DNA from 3 places in the Mesorhizobium sp. WSM4806 genome. Region 3 is predicted to be linked to each of the others. Evidence: riboswitches for the same ligand, from Rfam matches in the RefSeq annotation. Region 3 holds a riboswitch; each other region holds the start of a gene.
What was found. Region 3 has a riboswitch for cobalamin ahead of AC0L2M_RS25850 (aromatic ring-hydroxylating oxygenase subunit alpha). Riboswitches for the same ligand answer to the same signal wherever they lie in the genome.
Positions count from the first base shown of each region.

Region 1: another riboswitch for cobalamin. It lies ahead of metE (5-methyltetrahydropteroyltriglutamate--homocysteine S-methyltransferase); the one in region 3 lies ahead of AC0L2M_RS25850 (aromatic ring-hydroxylating oxygenase subunit alpha).
Region 2: another riboswitch for cobalamin. It lies ahead of AC0L2M_RS04430 (DUF1636 family protein); the one in region 3 lies ahead of AC0L2M_RS25850 (aromatic ring-hydroxylating oxygenase subunit alpha).

Region 1 covers NZ_JBVVQZ010000025.1:44,246-48,186, forward strand. The annotation lists gene metE (5-methyltetrahydropteroyltriglutamate--homocysteine S-methyltransferase) at 1-1,620, opposite strand, end outside; cobalamin riboswitch at 1,736-1,934, opposite strand; gene AC0L2M_RS30140 (adenosine kinase) at 2,328-3,320, opposite strand; gene metK (methionine adenosyltransferase) at 3,429-3,941, opposite strand, start outside.
Region 2 covers NZ_JBVVQZ010000002.1:375,823-379,763, forward strand. The annotation lists gene AC0L2M_RS04425 (winged helix-turn-helix domain-containing protein) at 1-1,199, shown strand, start outside; cobalamin riboswitch at 1,229-1,431, shown strand; gene AC0L2M_RS04430 (DUF1636 family protein) at 1,470-1,904, shown strand; gene cobW (cobalamin biosynthesis protein CobW) at 1,901-2,938, shown strand; gene AC0L2M_RS04440 (cobaltochelatase subunit CobN) at 2,957-3,941, shown strand, end outside.
Region 3 covers NZ_JBVVQZ010000019.1:40,389-44,329, forward strand. The annotation lists gene AC0L2M_RS25835 (DUF680 domain-containing protein) at 1-69, opposite strand, end outside; gene AC0L2M_RS25840 (DUF680 domain-containing protein) at 137-343, opposite strand; gene AC0L2M_RS25845 (hypothetical protein) at 731-853, shown strand; cobalamin riboswitch at 850-1,052, shown strand; gene AC0L2M_RS25850 (aromatic ring-hydroxylating oxygenase subunit alpha) at 1,166-2,413, shown strand; gene AC0L2M_RS25855 (FAD-binding oxidoreductase) at 2,437-3,552, shown strand; gene AC0L2M_RS25860 (FAD-binding oxidoreductase) at 3,562-3,941, opposite strand, start outside.

The DNA of each region.
Region 1 (3,941 bases), on a different contig from region 3:
GATGGGAGGGCGCACGAGCCGGGAGCCGTAACTTTGCACCCAGCCATGCTGGGTGAAGGCGAGGCCGGACAGCTGCTCGCCGAAATGCTGCACCATGTCGTTTCGTTCGAACTCGCCGTGTACCAGCACGTCCAGCCCGATCTCCTCCTGCCAACGCACAGCCGCCTCAGTCTCCTTCTTCAGGAAGGCCTGGTAGTCGACATAGCTCAGCCGGCCCTTCGCGTGAGCGGAGCGCGCCCTGCGCACCCCGGGCGTCTGCGGGAAGGACCCGATGGTCGTCGTCGGGAACGGCGGCAGGCGGAGCGTGTCGGCCTGGACTCTCGAGCGCTTGGCAAATGCGCTCTTTCGTTGCTTCATGACGCCGTCAATGCTGCTAATTCGACCGTGGACGAGCGGATCATGGACCTTTGTAGACATTGCGCGCGCGGCGGCCGCCTCGGCAGAAGCTTTCAGTGCGCCTGCTACGGCCTCCCTGCCTTCGGATAAGGCTTGGGCCAGCACAAGCAGCTCTTCACTCTTCTGGGCGGCAAATGCCAGCCACGAACTGACATCCACATCGAGCGCGGTCTCCATCCGCAGGTCCATCGGCACATGAAGCATCGAGCAGGAAGGCGCAATCTCGACGCGATCCAGCGGCCAGCCGGCAACGATCGGCTTGATGCGGTCGAGAATGGCAGCCAGATTCGCGCGCCAGACGTTGCGGCCGTCGATCAAGCCAAGTGAGAGCACCAGATCCTTCGGTGCGAGCCGACCAACCGTCTCCAACTGCTCGGGAGCGCGCACGAGGTCGAGATGTAGGCCCGCCAGGCGCAGCGAAAGCGCGGTCTCCAGATTGTCTCCCAGCGGCCCGAAATAGGTCGCCAGCATAATTTTCAACTTGGGCGCGGCTTTCGACAGCTGGCCGTATGTGAATTCGAAGGCAGCTCGTTCGTTCGGGTTAAGATCGAGCACAAGCGCCGGCTCATCAATCTGCACCCAGTCCGCCCCCGAGAGCTCCAGCGTCCGCAGGAGTTGCTCGTAGACGGGCAGCAGCCGCGGTAGGAGCGCTATCGGATCGAAACCCTGGTCGGGAGACTTCGCCAGCTTGAGGAAGGTGACCGGTCCAAGGATGACCGGGCGTGTATGGATGCCAAGCTCTTTTGCCTCCAGAAAGTGATCGACTGGGTTCGTCGACGAGAGGGCGAATGTCTGATCCTGGCTCAGCTCCGGCACGATGTAGTGGTAGTTAGTGTCGAACCATTTGGTCATTTCCATCGCGGTTACGCGCTGCCCCTGAACCGCATGCCCGTGACTGGCGTGTCCACAACCCGCAGTATCGCCTTGCGTCCCGCGCGCCATCGCGAAGTAGATGTCGAGCGGGACCTCGCCGCCCGTCCAGCCGTAACGAGCTGGCACGGCGCCGACCATTGCTGCGGTGTCGAGCACATGGTCATACAGTGAGAAGTCGTTCGACGGGATTTTCGACACGCCGCGATCATGCTGCTCGCTCCAGCTGGCGGCACGGAGTGCCTTCGCCGTCGCGAGAAGGTTGGCAGCAGAAGATTTTCCGGACCAGTAGCTTTCGAGCGCGAATTTCAGTTCTCGCCGGCGACCGACACGCGGCATGCCAAGCGTTGCTATGGGAACTTGCTGGGAGACATTCATTCCATACCCCGATGGTTGGGGCGGGGACAAGGAAGGCGCTAGCAGGCCGGCATGAACACCGAGCTGCCGCGGCCACCAGACACCCCGCCCGTGGACGTTGTTCACCGTGGCAGGTCTCCTGGCTCGCGGGTCACAGCCTCTGCCCCGTCTTCCCGGGGCAGGTCGCCCAGTGACATTGGTGGGTTGGCTCGCCGCTTACAGTTGCGGGGGCAGCGCCGGCATTGCACCGGTTTCCCTCTTAGCTCCGCTACGGCAACACCTTGCGGAGAACCACGACATGCGGACAATCGCAGCAGCTCGCATTGTTGTCAATAACGTATAAAGAAATGTTTATGTGTTTATGTGAACTGTTTACCTGCGGCGCGTTCCCAAGTCGCAGGTCGCCGTAGAGCTGAGCCTTCTGCGCCACTCTCCGGTCTGCGCAGGCTGTGCCTCGCCGCTCGGGCAATCTGCCATTTGTACGATTCCGTCCCAAAACGAACTTCGTCAAAAATGGCGCGTGTTGGCCATTCATGATCGGGCGGCAGTACTGGCCCGAAGTGCGACAAGTCCTGAGCCTCAACAACCAGAAATTTGGAGAAAAACCGCCATCCTTCTCGGACTGGTACGCGTTCGATTTACACGCGCTCGTCTGGACAGCCTGCACAACAGGAAGGTGGGCAACACGTGGCGGAAATGCCGCCCTACAGCGAACCCGCCTGTTCAGCCTCGCGGCGCAAATTCTGCCGGGGTCTGGGGCCGATCTGCTGGATCACCAATCCGGCCGCCAGTGAGCCAAGGTCGCCGCAGGTCTGCAGGTCGCGGCCTTGCGTGTAGCCATGCAGGAAGCCGGCGGCATAGAGATCGCCGGCGCCTGTCGTGTCAACCAGTTCCTTGATCGCGGTCGCCTTGATCACCACGGTCTCGCCGCCGCGCACGATCACCGAGCCCTTTTCAGAACAGGTCACGGCGGCGATCCTGCAATCCGTGCGGATCTGCGCCAGTGCCTCGTCGAACGAGGCGGTCTGGTACAGCGACTTGATCTCGTGGCTGTTGGCAAACACGATGTCGACGGTGCCCGAGCGCATCAGCTCCAGAAACTCCTCGCGGTAGCGGTCGACGCAGAACGAATCCGACAATGTCATCGACACTTCGCGCCCGGCTGCGTGGGCGAGCTTCGCCGTCTGCCGGAACGCTTCCTTGGCGCGCGGCGGGTCCCACAGATAGCCCTCGAAATAGGTGACGGCGGCGCCCGACGCCTTGTCCGCCTCGACATCCTCCGGACCGAGCTCGACGCAAGCGCCGAGATAGGTGTTCATCGAGCGCTCGCCGTCCGGCGTGACGAAGATCATCGAGCGCGCCGTCGGCGGTTCGCCATCGAGCGGCCTGGTGTCGAAGGCCACGCCCTGGGCGTGCATGTCATGGGCGTAGATTTCGCCGAGCGTGTCGTTCGAGACCTTGCCGAAGAAGGCGGCGCGGCCGCCGAAGCTGGCGACGCCCGCCGCCGTGTTGCCGGCGCTGCCGCCGGAGGCTTCGATGGCCGGGCCCATGCGGCTGTAGAGCAGCTCGGCGCGCCTCGTGTCGATCAGGTTCATCGCGCCCTTGATGATGCCGTTCGTCTCAAGGAATGCCTCGTCGCACTGGGCGATGATGTCGACAATGGCATTACCGATACAAAGCACGTCATAGTCCAGCATCTATTCATATCTCCGCCAAAAACCCACCCTCTGCCGCGCCGGGCGCGGGCGGGTTTTTGCAGGTGTGGAATGGAGTTGCCGTATGCCGCTGCATCCAACATCGGCGCATCACGCTGCTGCCGGTCCTGCCTCACGCAGCAGGTCCTCAGCTCTGTCCGTCCTTTCCCACGTGAACTCCGGCTCTTCGCGGCCGAAGTGTCCGTATGTCGCGGTCTTGCGGTATATTGGGCGTAAGAGATCAAGCATCTTGATGATGCCTTTCGGTCGAAGATTGAAAAGCTCAAGAACGACGCGCTCGATCCTTTTTTCGTCGATCTTTGCGGTTCCGAAGGTATTGATCAGGATAGACACCGGCGCGGCCACACCGATCGCGTAGGCAAGCTGAACCTCGCAGACATCCGCAAGGCCGCTTGCAACGACATTTTTTGCGACGTACCGCGCCGCATAGGCGGCCGAGCGATCAACCTTGGACGGGTCCTTGCCCGAAAAGGCGCCGCCGCCGTGACGCCCCATCCCACCGTAGGAATCGACGATGATCTTGCGTCCGGTGAGCCCGCAGTCGCCGCGCGGCCCACCGACCACGAACCGGCCTGTTGGATTGACCAGGAATCTTATCCCCGT
Region 2 (3,941 bases), on a different contig from region 3:
TGAAGGAAAAAATCTCGCTCGCCATGGCCCGGCGCATCGCGCTTGCCGCACAGGGGTTTGCCGATCCTCGCCCTAACGGCACGCCCGATCGCCGCCATCTGGCCCGTGTGCTTGCCCGGACCGGTCTGCTGCAGATCGATTCCGTCAGCGCGGTGGTGCGTGCCCATTATATGCCGCTCTATTCGCGGCTTGGCCCCTACCCGCTCGCCCTGCTCGACAACGCCGCCGTGACGCGCAAGCGCAAAGTCTTCGAATATTGGGCGCACGAAGCCTCCTTTCTGCCGGTCGAAACCTATCCGCTGATGCGCTGGCGCATGGAACGGGCCGAGCGCGGCGAGGAAATGTATAACGGGCTGGCCAAGTGGGGCCGCGAACGCGCCGCCTACATTGAAGACATTTATCGCGAGGTCGTCGAACGCGGCCCGATCGCCGCTTCCGCCCTGGAGGGCCAGAAAGGCTCAGGCGGCTGGTGGGGCTGGAGCGACGCCAAGCACGCTTTCGAATGGCTGTTCTGGGCCGGCCGCATCACCACCGCGTCGCGTCGTGGCTTCGAGCGGCTTTATGATCTGCCGCAGCGCGTGCTGCCGCCGGCGACACTTGCCCTGCCGGTGCCCTCGCCTGAGGATGCGCACCGCGAATTGCTGCGCATCTCCGCCCGCGCCCACGGCGTCGCCACAGCAGGCGACCTGCGCGACTATTTCCGCCTCTCTCCCGCTGATATCAAAGGCCGCATTGAGGAACTGGTCGACGCCGGTGATCTTTTGCCGGTTCGGGTCGAAGGCTGGAGCAAGCAAGCCTATCTTCACAGGGACGCCCGTTTTCCGCGCAAAATCGAGGCGCGCGCCTTGCTCGCTCCGTTCGATCCGGTCGTCTTCGAGCGGGCGCGCACGGAACGGCTGTTCGACTTCCGCTATCGCATCGAGATCTACACCCCTGCCGAAAAGCGCCAATACGGCTATTATGTGCTGCCGTTCCTGCTCGGCGAAAGGATCGTGGCGCGCATCGACCTTAGGGCTGACCGCCGGGCCGGCGTGCTGCGCGTCCATGCCGCCTATGCCGAGCCCGGCGCGCCGCCGCAAACCGCCGCCGAACTTTTTGAGGAATTGCAGTTGATGCAGGGCTGGCTCGGGCTCGAACGCATCGAGGTGACGCCTGCGGGGGATCTGGGTTCGGCTCTCGCCGACATTGCGGCGTCGTAGACGTGCGTTGACACGACTGCCTCCACAAGCCTAAATCCGGTTCAGACGGTCTCCTCTCGGCAAAGGGAGGAGCCAAGAGGGAATGCGGTGCGAAATCCGATTTCAAATCCGCGGCTGTCCCCGCAACTGTAAGCGACGAGCCAAGGCCGATAACCACTGGGAAAATCCCGGGAAGGCGGCACCAAGGCGATGACCCGCGAGCCAGGAGACCTGCCGTCTAGGACATAAAAATCCGATCGCCTGGCGGGTTTTCCGGGCAAGGAGCCTGATTTGGAACGCGACAGCAGTTTTTCGGCTGAGACAGCGGGCGTATTGTCCGGCGATGATGATGCTCTGGCCGACGTCACCGTGATCGTCTGCGCCTCCTGCCGTGACGAGACCGGCTCCGACGGCCATCCCCGCGCCGGCGAATTGTTGGCCGAAGACACGCGCCGCGCCGCCTCTGGCGAAAATATCCGTATCCGCAGCGTCGAATGCCTCGGCAACTGCAAGCGCCGCCTCAGCGCCGCTATCCTGCGCGACGGCTGCTGGAGCTATGTCTTCGGCGACTTGACCGCGACCAGCGGCGCCGATCTCATCACCGGCGCAAAACTCTTCGCCACCTCGACCGACGGCCTCATCCCATGGCGCGGTCGCCCCGATTGCCTGAAGCGCGGCCTCGTTGCCCGCATCCCTCCCCTCGACCTTTCGAAGGACCAGATATGACCACTTCCGTCTCCCGCGTGCCCTGCACCGTCGTCACCGGCTTCCTCGGCGCCGGCAAGACGACCCTGATCCGCCATCTGCTCGAAAACGCCGGCGGCAAGCGGCTGGCCATCATCGTCAACGAGTTCGGCGACATCGGCATCGACGGCGAGATTCTTAAGGGATGCGGCATCGACACCTGCCCTGAGGAAAACATCGTCGAGCTGGCCAATGGCTGCATCTGCTGCACCGTCGCCGACGATTTCGTCCCCGCACTCGACCAGATCCTGTCGCTGACGCCCAGGGTCGACCATATCCTGATCGAAACCTCCGGGCTGGCCCTGCCCAAGCCGCTGGTCCAGGCCTTCCAGTGGCCGACGGTGAAGAGCCGGGTGACGGTCGACGGCGTCATTGCCGTGGTCGACGGACCGGCGCTGGCCGAAGGCCGCGTTGCCAACGACATGGACGCCCTGCAGGCGCAGCGCGCGCAGGACGAGACGCTCGACCACGACGATCCAGTCGAGGAGGTGTTCGAGGACCAGCTCGCCTGCGCCGACCTGATCATATTGTCGAAGAGCGACCTGATGGACGCCACCGGCTCGGCCCGCGCCAATGCCGTCATCGGCAAGCACGCCGCCCGCGCGGTGAAGATCGTGCCGACCTCGCAGGGCAAGGTCGATCCCTCCGTGCTGCTCGGCCTCGGCCTTGCCGTCGAGGACGACATCGAGAACCGCAAGACCCACCACGACGACGAGCTCGATCACGAGCATGACGATTTCGACTCGTTCGTCATCGATATTCCGTCGATCGCCAATCCCGATGAGCTGGCTTTGCGTGTCGCCACGGCGGCGGAGGAAGAAAACGTGCTGCGCGTAAAAGGCTTCGTCGAGGTCGGCGGCAAGCCGATGCGACTGTTGCTGCAGGCTGTCGGGCCGCGCGTCAACCACTACTACGACCGCGCCTGGACTGCCGACGACGACCGCCGCTCGCGCCTCGTCGTCATCGGCCTGAAAGGGCTGAACCGCCCGGCCATCGAGCGTATTCTCGCCGGCTGACCTCAGGCACGAGCTGCGATGCACATCCTCACCACTACATCCGCCTCGCTCGACGATCTCGCCGAGCCTGTCGATCTCAGGCAGACGCCTGCGGATGTCGTGGCGCTGTCCTTCACCGACAGCGACCTGGCCGGGCTGGCGGCGGCATGGCAGGCAGACGCGGATCGCCTGCCGTCGATGCGGTTGGCGGCCTTGCGCGACCTGCGCCACCCGATGTCCGTCGACCTCTGGATCGACAGCGTCGCCCGGCACGCCAGGGTTATTCTGGTCCGCATCCTCGGTGGTTACGACTGGTGGCGCTACGGCTGCGACCAGCTCGCCTCGACCGCCCGCGCGCACGACATAAAACTGGCGCTGCTGCCCGGCGAATGCCGCGACGAGGATCTGCGACTGATCGAATGCTCGACGCTGCCGCGCCGGGAGCTCGACGGCCTGCTCGGCTATTTTCGCGAAGGCGGCCCGGAGAATATGACGGCGCTGGTGCAAAGGCTGGCAAGTCTCGCCGGATCAGATGTGGCGGTCGCGGAGCCGGTTGTCGTGCCGAAGGCGGGCTACTATCAACCAGGACGCGGTGTCATAGAGCGCGACGTCCCCCCCCCCCCCGGGGGGGGGGGGGCCGCCCCCCCCCGGGGGGGTGGGGTCGCCTGTGAAGTGCGCCAACGCTCTGAAGTGCGCCAACAGCAAAAAACGTCGAGCACTGCCGCAACGACCCCACCCGGCCCTGCGGGCCACCCTCCCCTCGAGGGAGAGGGGGACGTCGTGCCCATCCTCTTCTACCGCTCGATGCTGCTCGCCGCCGATGTCGCGCCGATCGACGCGCTTTTTGAAGCGCTGCGGCAGCGCGGCATGGCCCCCGTGCCGATCTTCGTCTCCAGCCTCAAGGACCCGGCCTCGCTTGCCTTTGTCGAAACCGCGCTTGCCACGCTGAAGCCGGCCGCCATCATCACCGCGACCGCCTTCGCCTCCGGTGCCGAGCCCGGCGTCGAAACCCTGTTCGACCGCG
Region 3 (3,941 bases):
GTCGCTGCCGGCAAAAGCGCTGCCGGAGATGGCCACAATGGCGGCGGTGGCAAGAATGAGCTTCTTCATTTCAAATACTCCTGAGTTCCTCAGATCCCGAGCGGCGGACCGCCACTTTGCTGTTTGGGACCAGCTGTTAATTGTTGCCGAAAAGGTTGCGGTTGGCGCCCTGGCCAACGGGCTGCTTTTCAGCGTGAGCCGGCGTCTGGACAGAGGCCGTATACGAGCTGTCGACCGCGACGGCCGGCTGGTTGGCGGCGTTGGACCCATAATGGTCGCTGCCGGCAAAGGCGCTGCCGGTGATGGCCAGAGCGGCGACGGCAGCAAGAGCGATCTTTTTCATTTTAGTACTCCAGTATCTTGGTCTTCAGTCCGTCTAGCGGCGTGTCTTGGGAGGATGCGCGCGTCGTTCGGATAGCCCCGATGTGGGAAGGCCATTCGGCGGATTCCAATCACGAAGTTGTTCCGTGTGGAACAAGAATCTACACCTTGAAATTGTACCAGAGGCATCTACCACTATGGTTTTATGGTTCGTTTCAATATCTTATGCCAAATTTGCCGTTCGACGATTTGACGGATTGGCGGATCTGCGTTCACTGCGTGCTGCACGCATTGTCAACAGAAACGAACCGTTCGGTTCGATTTTAGAAGCGGCTAATAGTCACTTTTGTAAACTGTTAACCTTCCTGGTCTCCGCCGCGGGTCGGTTTCGATGTCACGGCAGCCGACAATGGCCGCCGACAAAGCGGGTTTCAGCCCTGCAGATAAAAACCTGCAGGTTTCGCCGGCGGTGTCGCGCCGCATGGATACGATGTCGCTTTCATGCCGGCAGTCAGCCGGCCGGCATGATTAGATCACGCCATCTCAGGTGCCGCTTGGTGACGACGAAGCGGAGAATTGGGAAGCCGGTCAGAACCCGGCGCTGCCCCCGCAACGGTGGTGGAGTTCAAGTCGCAACGGGAGACCACTGGGCCACAAGCCTGGGAAGGTGTCGCGACGAGTCCGCAAGGACACTCCAGAGCCCGGAAACCAGCCCGAGATTTTCAGACTCGACTGATCGCGGTGGGCGGTCAAGAGGTGGATGATGCACGTCCGGCCCTGTCGCCGGCGTGCAAACGGTCCTCCCTCCATCACCACCAGTTCAGTCCTTACACGAGGACAGGACATGGACGCGCGCAACGACATGCTGAGGCTCTTGCACGGCCGCAGGCAAGGCTATTCGCTCGAGCAGCCCTTCTACACCGATCCAGATTTCTTCAAGCTCGACATGGAGCTGATCTGGTATCGCGACTGGCTGTTCATCGGCCACGATTGCGAGTTGCCGAAATCTGGCAGCTATATCACCGCCCAGATCGGCGACTATCCGGTCGTGCTGGTCCGCGACCAGCAAGGCAAGATCAATGCCTTCCACAATTCCTGCCGGCATCGCGGCAGCCGTGTCTGCAATGCCGACAAGGGCACTGCGGCGAAGCTGGTCTGCCCCTATCACCAGTGGACCTACGAGCTGGACGGCCGGCTGTTGTTTGCTCGCCAGATGGCAGACGGCTTCGACAAGAGCCAGTTCAGCCTGAAGCCGGTGGCTTGCGAAAGCGTTGGCGGCTACATCTTTATCTGCCTGGCCAACGAGCCGGCCGACTTCGCGCCGATGCGCGCCATGATCGAGCCTTACCTCCTGCCGCACCGGCTGCGCGAGGCAAAAATCGCCTTCGAATCGACCATCGTCGAGAAGGGCAACTGGAAGCTCGTCTGGGAGAACAACCGCGAGTGCTACCATTGCGCCGGCAACCATCCGGAACTCTGCAAGACATTCCCGGAAGCGCCGACCGTCACCGGCGTGCAGGGCGCCGACAGCGATCCAGAGATGCTCGCGCACTGGGCGAAATGCGAGGCGGCGGGCTTGCCGAGCAAGTTCCGCATCGATCCGGCCGGGCAGTATCGCGCCACCCGCGCGCCGCTGCTGCGCGACGCCGTCAGCTACACGATGACGGGAAGACGCGCGGTGAAGAAGAACCTTTCCGACAGCGTTTCGACCGACCGTATCGGCTCGCTGCTGCTCTATCACTATCCGACGAGTTGGAACCATATCCTCGGCGATCATGCCGTCACCTTCCGCGTGCTGCCGATCAGTGCCACGGAAACGGCCGTCACCACCAAATGGCTTGTCCACAAGGACGCGGTCGAAGGCGTCGATTACGACCTCGCCGAACTCACCCATGTCTGGACCGAGACCAACGACCAGGACCGTCGCATTGTCGAGGAAAACGCCTTCGGCATCCTGTCGCCGGCCTATGAGCCCGGCCCCTATTCGGAACTGCATGAGGGCGGCGTCATCCAGTTCGTCGAATGGTACGCCTCCTTCATCGGGCCGCGCCTTGCCGAGGCCGGGCGGCCGGCGCTGCGCAGCGTCGCCTGAACGAGGTCAAGGGGATGAATGCGATGACGGACCTTGGCCTCTACCGCCATCTCGACGAGATGGCGCCCTGGAACGACAGGCTCCAGGTGCTGGAAGTCATCGGCGTCAGCGACGAGGCGCCTGACGTGAAGACCTTCACCTTCCGCTCTGACAACCAGACCTGGTTCCGCTACAGACCGGGGCAGTTCGTGACGCTGGAACTGCCGACCACCGAGGGCCCGATGATGCGGACCTATACGCTGTCGTCCTCGCCGTCGAGGCCGTTCTCGATCGCGGTGACGGTGAAAGCGCAGGCCGGCAGCCTCGGCACCCGCTGGATGTTCGACAATCTGAAGCCCGGCGTTCACGTGAAGGCCTATGGGCCGGCGGGCGACTTTTCGCTGCACAGCCATCCAGCGGCCAAGTATCTGTTCATTTCGGCCGGCTCAGGCGTGACGCCGATGATGTCGATGCTGCGCTGGCTGAACGACTGCGCGCCATGGACAGATGTCGGCTTCGTCAACTGCGCGCGAAAGCCCGAGGAGATCATCTTCCGCAAGGAGCTCGAGCTGCTCGGCAGCCGCATGCCGGGCCTGACGCTCGGCTTCATGATCGAGGAGCGGTCCAGCCGTGAGGGCTGGTTCGGCCATATGGGCCGGATCGACGCGATACGGCTGCCGCTGCTGGCGCCCGATTTTCGCGAGCGCGAAATTTTCTGCTGCGGCCCCGACCCGTTCATGCGCGCCGTGCGGCAGATGCTAGAGGCGGCCGGCTTCGACATGGCCAACTACCATCAGGAGAGCTTTGCGGCCCCGGCGGTGGAGGAAATACCGGCTCCGTTCGGTTCGCCGGCAGAGGGTGGGCCGGCAGAGGGCGGGATCGAAGTACCTGCCGAGGCCGCAACGCCGATCCGCTTTTCGGTTTCGGATATTGACGCCGACTGCGTTGCCGGCCAGACCGTGCTGCAGACGGCGCGCGCTTCGGGCGTACGAATTCCCGCAGCCTGCGAGTTCGGCCTGTGCGGAACCTGCAAGGTGAAAAAGGTCTCGGGCACAGTCGAGATGAGCCACAATGGCGGCATCCTCGATCACGAGATCGACGACGGCTTCATCCTTGCCTGCTGTTCGAAGCCGCTGACGGCGCTCGAGATCGACGCCTGACCGGGGAGCTTAAACCCCGTAGCGCTCGGTGCGGATGAGGCTTGCCGGAACGCCGGCATCGATCAGCGCCTGGGCGGCGGCCGACACGAAGGCATTCGAGCCGCAGACAAAGGCGAACCTTGGCGGTGCGGGCAGCCGCAGCATCGATTGCTCCATCATCGCAACGTCGATCCGCCGCGAATAGTCTGACGGGCGCCGGGCGGCCTCGCGGGTCAGCGCCAACACCAGATCGAAGCCGTCCCGGCGATCGTGGAAGTCGATCAGCTCGTCGCGAAAGATCACCTCGTCCCAGACCCGTGCGGAAAATACCAATGCCACGGGCACCGCCGATCTGCGCGCGGCGCGATGGCGGATCATCGCCATCAGCGGTACCACGCCGGACCCGCCGC